3 regions of the Nocardia sp. SSK8 genome follow, and region 1 is predicted to be linked to each of the others. Evidence: riboswitches for the same ligand, from Rfam matches in the RefSeq annotation. Region 1 holds a riboswitch; each other region holds the start of a gene.
What was found. Region 1 has a riboswitch for S-adenosylmethionine ahead of WA675_RS19205 (ABC transporter substrate-binding protein). Riboswitches for the same ligand answer to the same signal wherever they lie in the genome.

Region 1 (3,260 bases):
ACCACCTCGCTCATCTCAGTGCCCGCTCAGCCAGGTGTCGAAGAACTGCAGCCGGGCCGAAGCCTCGAACGTCAGGTCCTGGGTGTGCCCGGCCGCGCCGATCGCCTGGGACAGCTCGACGGTGGGCAGGGCGAGGCCGTTGTCGAGCACCTCGCGCTGGGCCTGCGCGATCAGCGCGGCCCGCGCGGCGGTGTCGGTGGTGGCCAGCTGCTGGTCGAGTACCTGATCCAGGGCCGGAATCGGGCCGCGCGCGTTCAGATTGCGCCCGGCCAGGGCGAAGGAGGTGCGCAGGATGTCACCGTCGGCGCGGGTGGAGTTGCCGTAGACCGCGTCGTAGTCCTTGGCGTTCTGGCGCGCGATGGCCTCCGGCGTCGACACCAGGTCCAGCTTCAGGTCGACCCCCACCTGGCGCAGCTGCTGCTGCACCAGCTCCAGCACCGCCTGGTTGCCCGCGAACACCTGGCTGAAGGTCACCGCGAAGCTCAGCCGCTCCCCGTTCTTGACCCGGATGCCGTCGGCGCCGGGGACCCAGCCCGCCTGATCCAGCAGCGATGCCGTCTTCGCGGGGTCGTAGGCCAGTCGCGCGGACTGGTCGAGGTAGGCCGGGGTGGCCGAGGCCAGCGCCGAGGTGGCGGGCTTGAATTGCGGGCCGAGCACGGTGTCGACGAGCTGCTGGCGGTCCAGGGCGGGCAGCAGCGCCTGGCGCACGGCCGGGTCGCGCAGCGGACCGCGGGTCACATTGAACTGCAGGCCGAACGGGGTGCCGGGGTTCGAGGTGGACAGGATCCGCCCGCCGGTCGCCTCGATCTGCGGGGCGTCCTGGGGCAGCGCGTCGCTGATGGCGTCGAGCTGTCCGGAGGACAGGCTGCCGGTGCGCACGCCCGACTCCGGCACCACGGTGAACTCGATGCGGTCGAGATAGGCCTCGCCCTGGTGCCCGAAGACGGCCGAGCCCCAGTCGTATCCGGTGCGCTTGGCCAGCGTCGCGGAGATGTCCTGCTTGTACTCGGCGTAGGTGAACGGGCCGCTGCCGATATTGTCGCCCGAGCAGCGTTCCTCGGCGCCCTTGGCATTGGTCGAGGCGGCCAGGATGCCCAGCTGTGGCGTGGACGAGGCTTGCAGGAACTGCGCGTTCGGCTGGCTGAACTCGACGCGCGCGGTGAGCTTGTCGACCGCGGTGGTGCCGACATAGTTGGCCAGGTAGCTCACGCCCAGCGGCGCCTCGACGCCGCCGAGGCGGATGACCGCGTCGAAGGTGTCGCGCACCGAGTCGGCGGTGAGCGGGGTGCCGTCGCTGAAGGTGACGCCGTCGGCCAGGTGGAAGGTGAATACCCTGGCGTCGGGGCTGACCTCCCAGCTGCGCGCCAGCCACGGGGTGATCTCGCCGGTGGCGGGGTCCTGATCGGTGAGCGAGTCGACGATCTGGCGGGCCACGTAGATGGTCTGGTTGGTACCCGACTGGGCCGGGTCCGAGCAGGTCGGCGCGCCGGACAGGCCGTAGCGCAGGGTGCCGCCGGGGCGCGGCGGGCCGGCGTCACCGCCGGTTCCCGCGGTGTCGCTGCCGCAGGCCACCACGGTGGTGACGGCGGCGAGCGCTCCGGCGAGAGCGGCGAGGCGATGGCGAGGACGGATCACGGGGTGACTCCAGGGAATGCGTGGCACGGGGTGAGCCCTCCATCGGACCGGGCAGAAGCACCCACCCGTGACGGGTTGGTTGCTGCGACGTCGTCGAGCCAGGTCTCTCGGTCGCTCTGGATGGTTGCGCTCCGGCTGCTCGGAGCTGAACCAGCATGTGGCACCGGCCGGATACTTCACAACGGTAGAAATCACCGTGAGCGCAGCGGTTGGGCGCGCGGCGTGGGGCGGGCATACTTGCGCGGCATCGGAGGGTCTACGGTGCCGTGTCTCTCGGCCGGATCAGGGGTTTCGCGGAGTAGCGTCGGATCCGCGGGGGCCGACGATGAGGAGTTGCGCCGTGATCGTGCCGCGTCGTATTCCCGTGCTGACCGCCCTGACGGCCTGCGCCGCCACGGTGTTGCTGGCCGCCCCCGCAGCCGTCGCCCAACCGGCCACCCCGGCCGTCACCCGCGACGCGCCCGCCGCCACCGCGGGCCCCGCCGACCTGCTCGGCGCCTACCAGACCGTGGTCGAGACACTGAAAGCGCTCGGCGTGCAGCCGTTCCTGTATCCCACGGTCGCGGCGAACTGCGCGGGCGAGGGCATGGGCCTGGTCCCCGCCGTCGCGGGGGCGGTCCCCGGCCCGTGGCCCAGCAACGCCGTACCGATCCCCGGCCTGGACCTGACGGCCGTGAAATCCGGCCAGACGCTGTTCACCTTCCTGCCCTACGGCATGGCCCCCGACACGCCCGCCACCGAAACCGCGGGCATGCAGGTGGCGTGGCTCAATCTCAGCACCGGGCGCGGCGGCCTGGCCTCGATGGGCTCGATCGCCGAGATCGTGCGCGCCATGGTGCCGCCCGAAGTGCCGGTGGAACTACGGCCTCTCGCCGAGAACACCATCCGCGACTTCTTCTTCGCCGCGATCCCGCTCGGTGGGGTGCGCGCGGTCCCGGTCGATACCGGCCACGGCACCGTCCTCGCGGCGGTCTTCGGCACCACCGATAACGCGGGCAAGTCCTGCTTCTTCTTCCCGACCATCGGCATCACCGAGGTCCCCTGATCGGTCCGGAACGGCTAGGCGCGCAGGGAGATCGACGTGTCGGGGGTGACCAGCGGGCGCTGCTTCCAGCGCAGGTCGCCGCTGCGGTGGTGCCGGTGCGAACGGACCCACAGGGCGAGATAGTGGCCGACGGCGATGGGGTGTGCCGCGGCGGAGAGCACGTCGGTCCGGCCGGGTGGGCGGCGGGTTTCGGTGCCGCGGGCGACGATCCGGCCCGTGACGGCCGCCAGGTAACCCAGCACGCCCGCCCGCCGGGTGCGGCCACGGCCGAGGAGCGCGGCCAGTGGGGGCAGCCAATAGGCCAGGGCGAGCAGCAGGCCGATGGCGGCACCACCCTCGATGCGCCCGCCGTAGGCCGACCACAGCCAGCGGGTATAGCCGTTGGTGAGTTCGTCGGCGCCGGTGTACATGCGGGTCCGCGCGGCGTGACTCGCGGTGACCAGGGCGGTGCGGTGCCCGGCCCGGCGCAGGGCCCGGGCGAGATCGAGATCCTCGGTGGCGCTGGCGGCGACGGCCGCGTGCCCGCCGCCCGCCCGGTACGCCTCGGCGTCGACGGCGAGGAACTGCCCGCACGCCACCG
Region 2 (3,260 bases), on a different contig from region 1:
CGGCGGGGGCGGGCAGGGTGTCCCAGTGCGCGTCGCCCGCGGCGGTGGTGGCCGACTCGATGCCGTCACCGGTGGCGATCGCGCTGACGCGGGCCTCGCCGAAGACCAGCTTGGCGCGCTCCTCGGGGTCGTCGGCGTCGACGGGGACGTAGGCGGCGCCGGAGTAGAGCACGGCCAGAATGGTGACGTAGAGCGCGGCCGAACCCGAGGGCATCCGCACGCCGACCCGGTCGCCCGGGCGCACGCCCGCCTCGACGAGCTCGGCCATCCTGGCCTCGACGGCGGCGATCAGTTCCAGATAGCTCAGCACCACGGTGCCGTCGTCGATCGCGGGTGCGTCGGGGTGGGTCTGGGCGGTGCTGGTCAGGATGTCGACCAGGGTGCGCGGCGCGGCCGCCAGATCGGCGCGCAGCAGCGGATCGCGGAGCAGCTCTGCCCCGAATTCGGTGTGTGGCTCGAGCATCGCGCTGCGTCCACCTCTCATCGGTTGACCCCCATCGGTGTCTGTTGTTTCACGGTCGGGTTACCGGAGGGCAAACGGGATGGTCACCAGATGCCAACGGTACTCGCCGGACGGTGTGCCGGACCGGTGCGCGGCCGGTGCCGCGCCGGTGCTCACGTGGACGGATCCGCCTCGTCGCCGAGCGCGGTGAGGACGAGCCGGTGCAGGGTGACCTGCTCGTCGGGGTCGAGGCGGTGCAGCACGCGGGCGGTGGCCTCGGCGATCAGCTTGTCGGTGCGCTTACAGCGTTTGCGGCCCGCGTCGGTGACGCGCAGCCGGTATTTGCGGCGGTCCTTGCCGTCGCGGGTGCGCTCTACCAGGCCCGCGCCCTCCAGGGCGTCGACCAGACGGACCACTTCGCTGCGGTCGATGCCGAGCGCCTCGCCGACCTTCTTCTGGGTCAGGTCGGCGTTCTCGGCGATGAAAGTGAGCACCCAGTGGTCGCGCAGCGGGAGGTCGATCTCGGTGTGCAGGGCCTTGGTGAGTCGTGCGAGCGCGTACACCGGGTAGCGCGGCAGACCGCGGACGGCGTTCGGGTTCGAGGACATGGCGGCCACTCTAACAAATAGTGGGTGAACTCAATCATTTGGCGGTTCCATCGTGGAGTCATCCGATGGTTGCGGGAGTTCGCGCGCGAGGGCAATCCGGGGGCAATCGCGTGTCGTGGCGAAGGGGCCTGTCGGGCAGCGATTTTCCGGGCGGCGGAATTCGGTGGTTGACAGCCGCGGCGATCGTCTGTCACTCTCGTTGCAGGTCACGAGTACCAGCGACAAGCCCCGGCTAGCTGGTCGGCAACCCTCCTCCGCGGTGGGGTGCTCCGGGTGACGACCTGGCCGCCGTCCGCAGTGGGCGCGGCAAGCGCGGACTCGGAGCATCCCTCGGGAACGAGTCCCTGAACCGACGGGATTTCGTCATGACCGCAGTAATCGACCCCACCTGTGCCCTCGTCGCCGTCTCCGGCGCCGACCTCCAGGTGCCGCTGGTCCAAGGCGGGACCAGCACCTACGCCAACTTCGACTACGCGGCGAGCGCGCCTGCGTTGAAGCAGGTCACCGACCGGATCTCGCAGCTGCTGCCGTACTGCGCCAGCGTGCACCGCGGCGCGGGTTACGCCTCGCGGATCTCCACCGAGTGCTACGAGGCCTCGCGCGGGGCGGTCGCCCGGTTCCTCGATGCCGACGACGACCAGGTGGTGGTGTTCACCCGCAACACCACCGACTCGCTGAACCTGCTGGCCGGGTGCGTGCCGGGGGAGACCGTGGTGCTCGATATCGAGCATCACGCCAACTTCCTGCCGTGGACCGCGCACGGGCGACGGGTCGTGCAGGCCGCCGACACCGTCGAGGAGACCATCCGCCGGGTCGTCGCCGAGCTGTGCAGCAAGCCCGCCGCGCTGCTCGCCGTCACCGGGGCGTCGAATGTCACCGGGGAGGTGCTGCCGCTGGAGCGGCTGGCCACCATCGCGCATCTGTGTGGTGCGCGCATTCTCGTCGACGCGGCCCAGCTCGCACCGCATCGCCGGATCTCGTTGCGCGATACCGGCATCGACTACCTCGCCTTCTCCGGCCACAAGCTCTACGCGCCCTTCGGCGCCGGGGTGCTGGTCGGGCGCCGAGACTGGCTGGACGCGGGCGAGCCGTACCTGGCCGGTGGCGGCGCGGTGCGCTCGGTGGGTGTGGACGCGGTGCAATGGGCTCCCGCGCCGCAGCGGCACGAGGCCGGATCGCCGAATGTGCTGGGCGCGGCCGCCATCGCCGCCGCCTGTGACGCGTTGGCCGCCATCGACCCGGCCGAACTCGTTGCGCACGAACGCTTCCTGGCCGATCGGCTGCGCGAGGGACTGAGTGCTCTGCCCGGTGTCTCGCTGGTCAGCATCTGGTCCGACAGCCCGGACTCCGTCGGCATCGTCGCCTTCACCGTCGACGGGTACGCCCCCGGCCAGGCCGCCGCCTACCTCTCCGCCGAACACGCCATCGGCGTCCGCGACGGCCGCTTCTGCGCCCACCCCCTGCTCGCCCGCCTCGGCCTCGACGCCGCCCTGCGCGCCAGCATCGGACTGGGCACCACCCCCGCCGACGTCGATCGCCTGATCACCGCCGTCGCCACCCTCGTCACCCAGGGCCCCACCTGGGACTACGCCGCCACCGATGGCCTCTGGAACCCCACCCCCGAAACCCGCCCCCTCACTCCCGATGCCTCGGTCGGTGCCGCGCCCTGCCTGATCGGCTGACTTCGCGACGGTCGGGCCCGCGCGGGTCCGGCCGCGCCGAAGTCCTCGGTGTTCCGGCCGGACCGCTTCATCGTGTCGATGCTCGACCGGCTCCCGCAGTGCTCGAAACAGGAATGTTTGACGCGCCGCCCGTGTGGGTAACAGGACTTCGGCCGGTCGCGATGAGCCCCGAAACAACGCTCGGATTCGTTAGGGGACACCGTGACACGACCGACTCAGCCGCCCGATCCCTGGGCCCGTCCGCCCAGACCACAGGACAAGAAGCGCCGGTGGCCCTTGATCGCCGGGATCGGGGTCGCCGGTGTGGTCGGTCTGGCCGCGATCGGCGGGCTGGCCGACGACGGCGCGGACACGAAGACCTCGCCCACTCGCGTCGTCGAGGTGTCGACCACGACCCGCACGTCGTCGACGACGGTCGCGTCGACCACCACCGCGACCCCGACCACCACGGCGACCCCGACCACCACGGCGCCCGCCATCGCGAACGTCACGCCGACCACCACCGTCGATGTCCCCGTGGTTCCCGTC
Region 3 (3,260 bases), on a different contig from region 1:
GTGCCGCCGCCGGACATCTGGGACTGGGCCAGGGCGTGCTGGGGGTGCGATTCCAGGAAGGGGTACTTGACCCAGTTCACGGACTTGTTCGTCTCCAGGAACTGGGCGACCTTCAAGGCGGAATCGGTGGACTGGCGCACGCGCAGGGGCATGGTCTCCAGGCCCTTGAGCAGGGTCCAGGCGTTGAACGGGCTCAGGGCGGGGCCGGTGTGGCGCATCAGGTTCTTGACGGGGCCGTCGATGTAGTCCTGGGCGCCGAGGATGGCGCCACCGAGCACGCGGCCCTGGCCGTCGATGTGCTTGGTGCCGGAGTAGACGACCACATCGGCGCCGAGTTCGAAGCCGCGCTGCAGCAGCGGGGTGGCGAAGACGTTGTCCAGCACCACCTTCGCGCCCGCGGCGTGGGCGAGCTCGGTGACCTTGCGGACGTCGACGAGAGTCTGCATCGGGTTGGCGGGGGTCTCGAAGAACACCGCCTGGGTGGGCACCGAGAGGGCCTGTTCCCACTGTTCGAGGTCGTCACCGTCGACGAAGACGGTCTCCACACCCCAGCGCGGCAGGATCTCGTTGCACACCACGAAACAGGAACCGAACAGGCTGCGCGCGGCCACGAGCCGGTCGCCCGCCTTCAGCAGCGCGCCCAGCGCGGTGAAGACCGCCGACATGCCCGAGGCGGTCGCGAAGGCGGCCTCGGCGCCGTCGAGCAGGCGGATGCGCTCCTCGAACATGGCCACGGTCGGGTTGCCGTAGCGGGAGTAGACGAAGTGCTCGACCTCGCCGGTGAACGCGGCCTCGGCGGCCTCGGCGCTCTCGTAGACGAAACCCGAGGTCAGGTACAGCGCCTCGGAGGTCTCCTCGAAACCGGAGCGGCGCAGACCGCCGCGGACGCCGAGGGTGGCGGGGCCGACGCCCTCGGGCAGTGGCTTGTCGAACGAACCACCGGTGATCATCTGCTGTCTCCCTTATGCCTGGCGCCACGGCAGGCCGACCGCGCGCCAGCCCACGCTGCCGCGCTGACCGAACGCGTCGGGTCCGCCCTCGAAACCGTCCAGCACGTTGTAGGACGGGGCGATGCCCGCCGCGGTCGCCACGGTCGCCGCGCCGATGGAGCGCTGACCGGAACGACACAGGAACACCACGGGAGCGTCGTCCGGCCGCCCGGCCAGCGCCTGCTCGAGCTCGGCGCCGAAGTTCGGGTTGCGCGTGCCGGTGCCGTCGACCCACTCGATGAAGTGGGCCGGGCGCTCGATGGAGCTGGTGTCGGGGATGCCGATCTGCGCCCACTCACCTTCGGTGCGCACGTCGACCAGCACCGCGCCGGGATGCTCGGTCAGGATCTCCCACGCCTTCTCAGGGGTGATGTCGCCGGCGTAAGTCATGTCGAACCTCCTGCGTGAATCCGCTCTTGCCGTGCCGGAACTCCGGAACACACGGCCAGGTCGTCACCCGGAGCACCCCACCGCGGAGGAGGGTTGCCGGCCAGCGAGCCGGGGCTTGGCGCTGGCACTCATGACCTTGCGATCCGAGATTGCCCCGGCACAGGTCACCGTGTCAAACGATCAGGGCGTGCAGACCAGCCAGGTGCCGTCGACCCTGGTCAAGTTCCAGGTGCTGGTCGAGGACGTGTCACCGACCTGGACGGTGGCGTCGATCTTGGCGCGGTCGCCGTTGACGGTCGGGTTCTGGAAACCCTTCTTGTCGATCGTCACCGCCGATTTCGGGCCGCCGAGGCGCTCGGTGAGGCCGGATTTCTGCTCGTCGAAGCCGGGACAGGCGACACCCTGCGGCGGACGCAGCTCGCTGCGTGAGCGCGCGTCGATATAGTTGGTGACGGCGGCCGCGAGCCGGTCGGCCTCTGTGACATTTTTCTCAGCGGGCGAGAGCAAGCCGCCCAGCACGATGCCGATGAGCACCAGAACCGCGATGACCGCGGCCGCGACGAACGGGACGATGGATCGCTTGTCGGTCTGATCCACCACCACGGGCTGCTCGTCCGAGCCTGTTCGCTCCTCGTTCATGTGCTAATCCTGACAGACCCGGTGCGGGCAACCACACCGCGCGCCGGGTGGCCACAACGCCGCAGATAGAATCGCGGAGAATGCGGCCCGCTGCCGAGGTCCACAGGCAGCTGCCAGCAGCCGGATCGCCAACTTAGCCTAAGCTAAATTGACGCCGTCAACAGTTCTCGACCAAAGGGTGCGCGTAGAAATGACCGAACAGAGTGCAGCGACTCGCCCACTTCGCATCGCGATCGTGGGTGCCGGCCCGGCCGGTATCTACGCCGCCGACGCGTTGATGAAGTCCGATGCCGAGGTGTCGATCGACCTCTACGAGCGCATGCCCGCGCCGTTCGGCCTGATCCGCTACGGCGTCGCCCCCGACCACCCGCGCATCAAGGGCATCATCACCGCCCTGCACAAGGTGCTCGACAAGGAGCAGGTGCGCCTGCTCGGCAATATCGACTACGGCACCGACATCACCCTCGACGACCTGCGTCAGTTCTACGACGCGGTGATCTTCTCCACCGGCGCCAACGCCGACCGCGCGCTGCCCATCCCGGGCATCGACCTGGACGGCTCCTACGGTGCCGCCGACTTCGTGTCCTGGTACGACGGCCACCCCGACGTGCCGCGCAGCTGGCCGCTGGAGGCCGAGAAGGTCGCCGTGCTCGGTGTCGGCAACGTGGCCCTGGACGTGGCCCGCGTGCTGGCCAAGACCGGTGACGAGCTGCTGCCCACCGAGATCCCGCCGAACGTCTACAAGGGCCTCAAGGCCAACAAGGCCGTCGAGGTGCACGTGTTCGGCCGCCGCGGCCCCGCGCAGGCCAAGTTCACCCCGCTCGAGCTGCGCGAACTCGACCACTCGCCGACGATCGAGGTCATCGTCGATCCCGAGGACATCGACTACGACGAGGGCTCGGAGGCGGCGCGCCGCAACTCCAAGCAGGTCGACATGGTCGCCAACACCCTCGAGCAGTGGGCGATCCGCGACCAGGGCGACCGCCCGCACAAGCTGTTCCTGCACTTCTTCGAGTCGCCCGCCGAGGTCATCGGCGAGGACGGCAAGGTCGTCGGTCTCAAGACCGAGCGCACCCAGCTCGACGGCACCGGCAACGTCAAGGGCACCGGCGAGTTCAAGCAGTGGGACGTGCAGGCGATCTACCGCGCGGTGGGTTACCTGTCGCAGAACGTCACCCAGCTGCCCTTCGACGACCAGGCGGGCACCGTGCCCAACGAGGCCGGTCGAGTGCTCGCCGACGA

Region 2: another riboswitch for S-adenosylmethionine. It lies ahead of WA675_RS24475 (aminotransferase class V-fold PLP-dependent enzyme); the one in region 1 lies ahead of WA675_RS19205 (ABC transporter substrate-binding protein).
Region 3: another riboswitch for S-adenosylmethionine. It lies ahead of WA675_RS25420 (rhodanese-like domain-containing protein); the one in region 1 lies ahead of WA675_RS19205 (ABC transporter substrate-binding protein).

What each region holds. Positions count from the first base shown of each region.
Region 1 is NZ_JBAGKD010000010.1:87,145-90,404, reverse strand. Features, by position in the region: gene WA675_RS19205 (ABC transporter substrate-binding protein) at 16-1,632, opposite strand; SAM riboswitch class I at 1,672-1,762, opposite strand; gene WA675_RS19200 (hypothetical protein) at 1,976-2,680, shown strand; gene WA675_RS19195 (glycosyltransferase) at 2,695-3,260, opposite strand, start outside.
Region 2 is NZ_JBAGKD010000016.1:19,314-22,573, forward strand. Features, by position in the region: gene WA675_RS24465 (Pls/PosA family non-ribosomal peptide synthetase) at 1-463, opposite strand, end outside; gene WA675_RS24470 (MarR family winged helix-turn-helix transcriptional regulator) at 616-1,050, opposite strand; SAM riboswitch class IV at 1,255-1,369, shown strand; gene WA675_RS24475 (aminotransferase class V-fold PLP-dependent enzyme) at 1,416-2,732, shown strand; gene WA675_RS24480 (excalibur calcium-binding domain-containing protein) at 2,934-3,260, shown strand, end outside.
Region 3 is NZ_JBAGKD010000018.1:16,380-19,639, reverse strand. Features, by position in the region: gene WA675_RS25425 (O-succinylhomoserine sulfhydrylase) at 1-950, opposite strand, end outside; gene WA675_RS25420 (rhodanese-like domain-containing protein) at 963-1,379, opposite strand; SAM riboswitch class IV at 1,397-1,515, opposite strand; gene WA675_RS25415 (Rv0361 family membrane protein) at 1,560-2,018, opposite strand; gene WA675_RS25410 (FAD-dependent oxidoreductase) at 2,209-3,260, shown strand, end outside.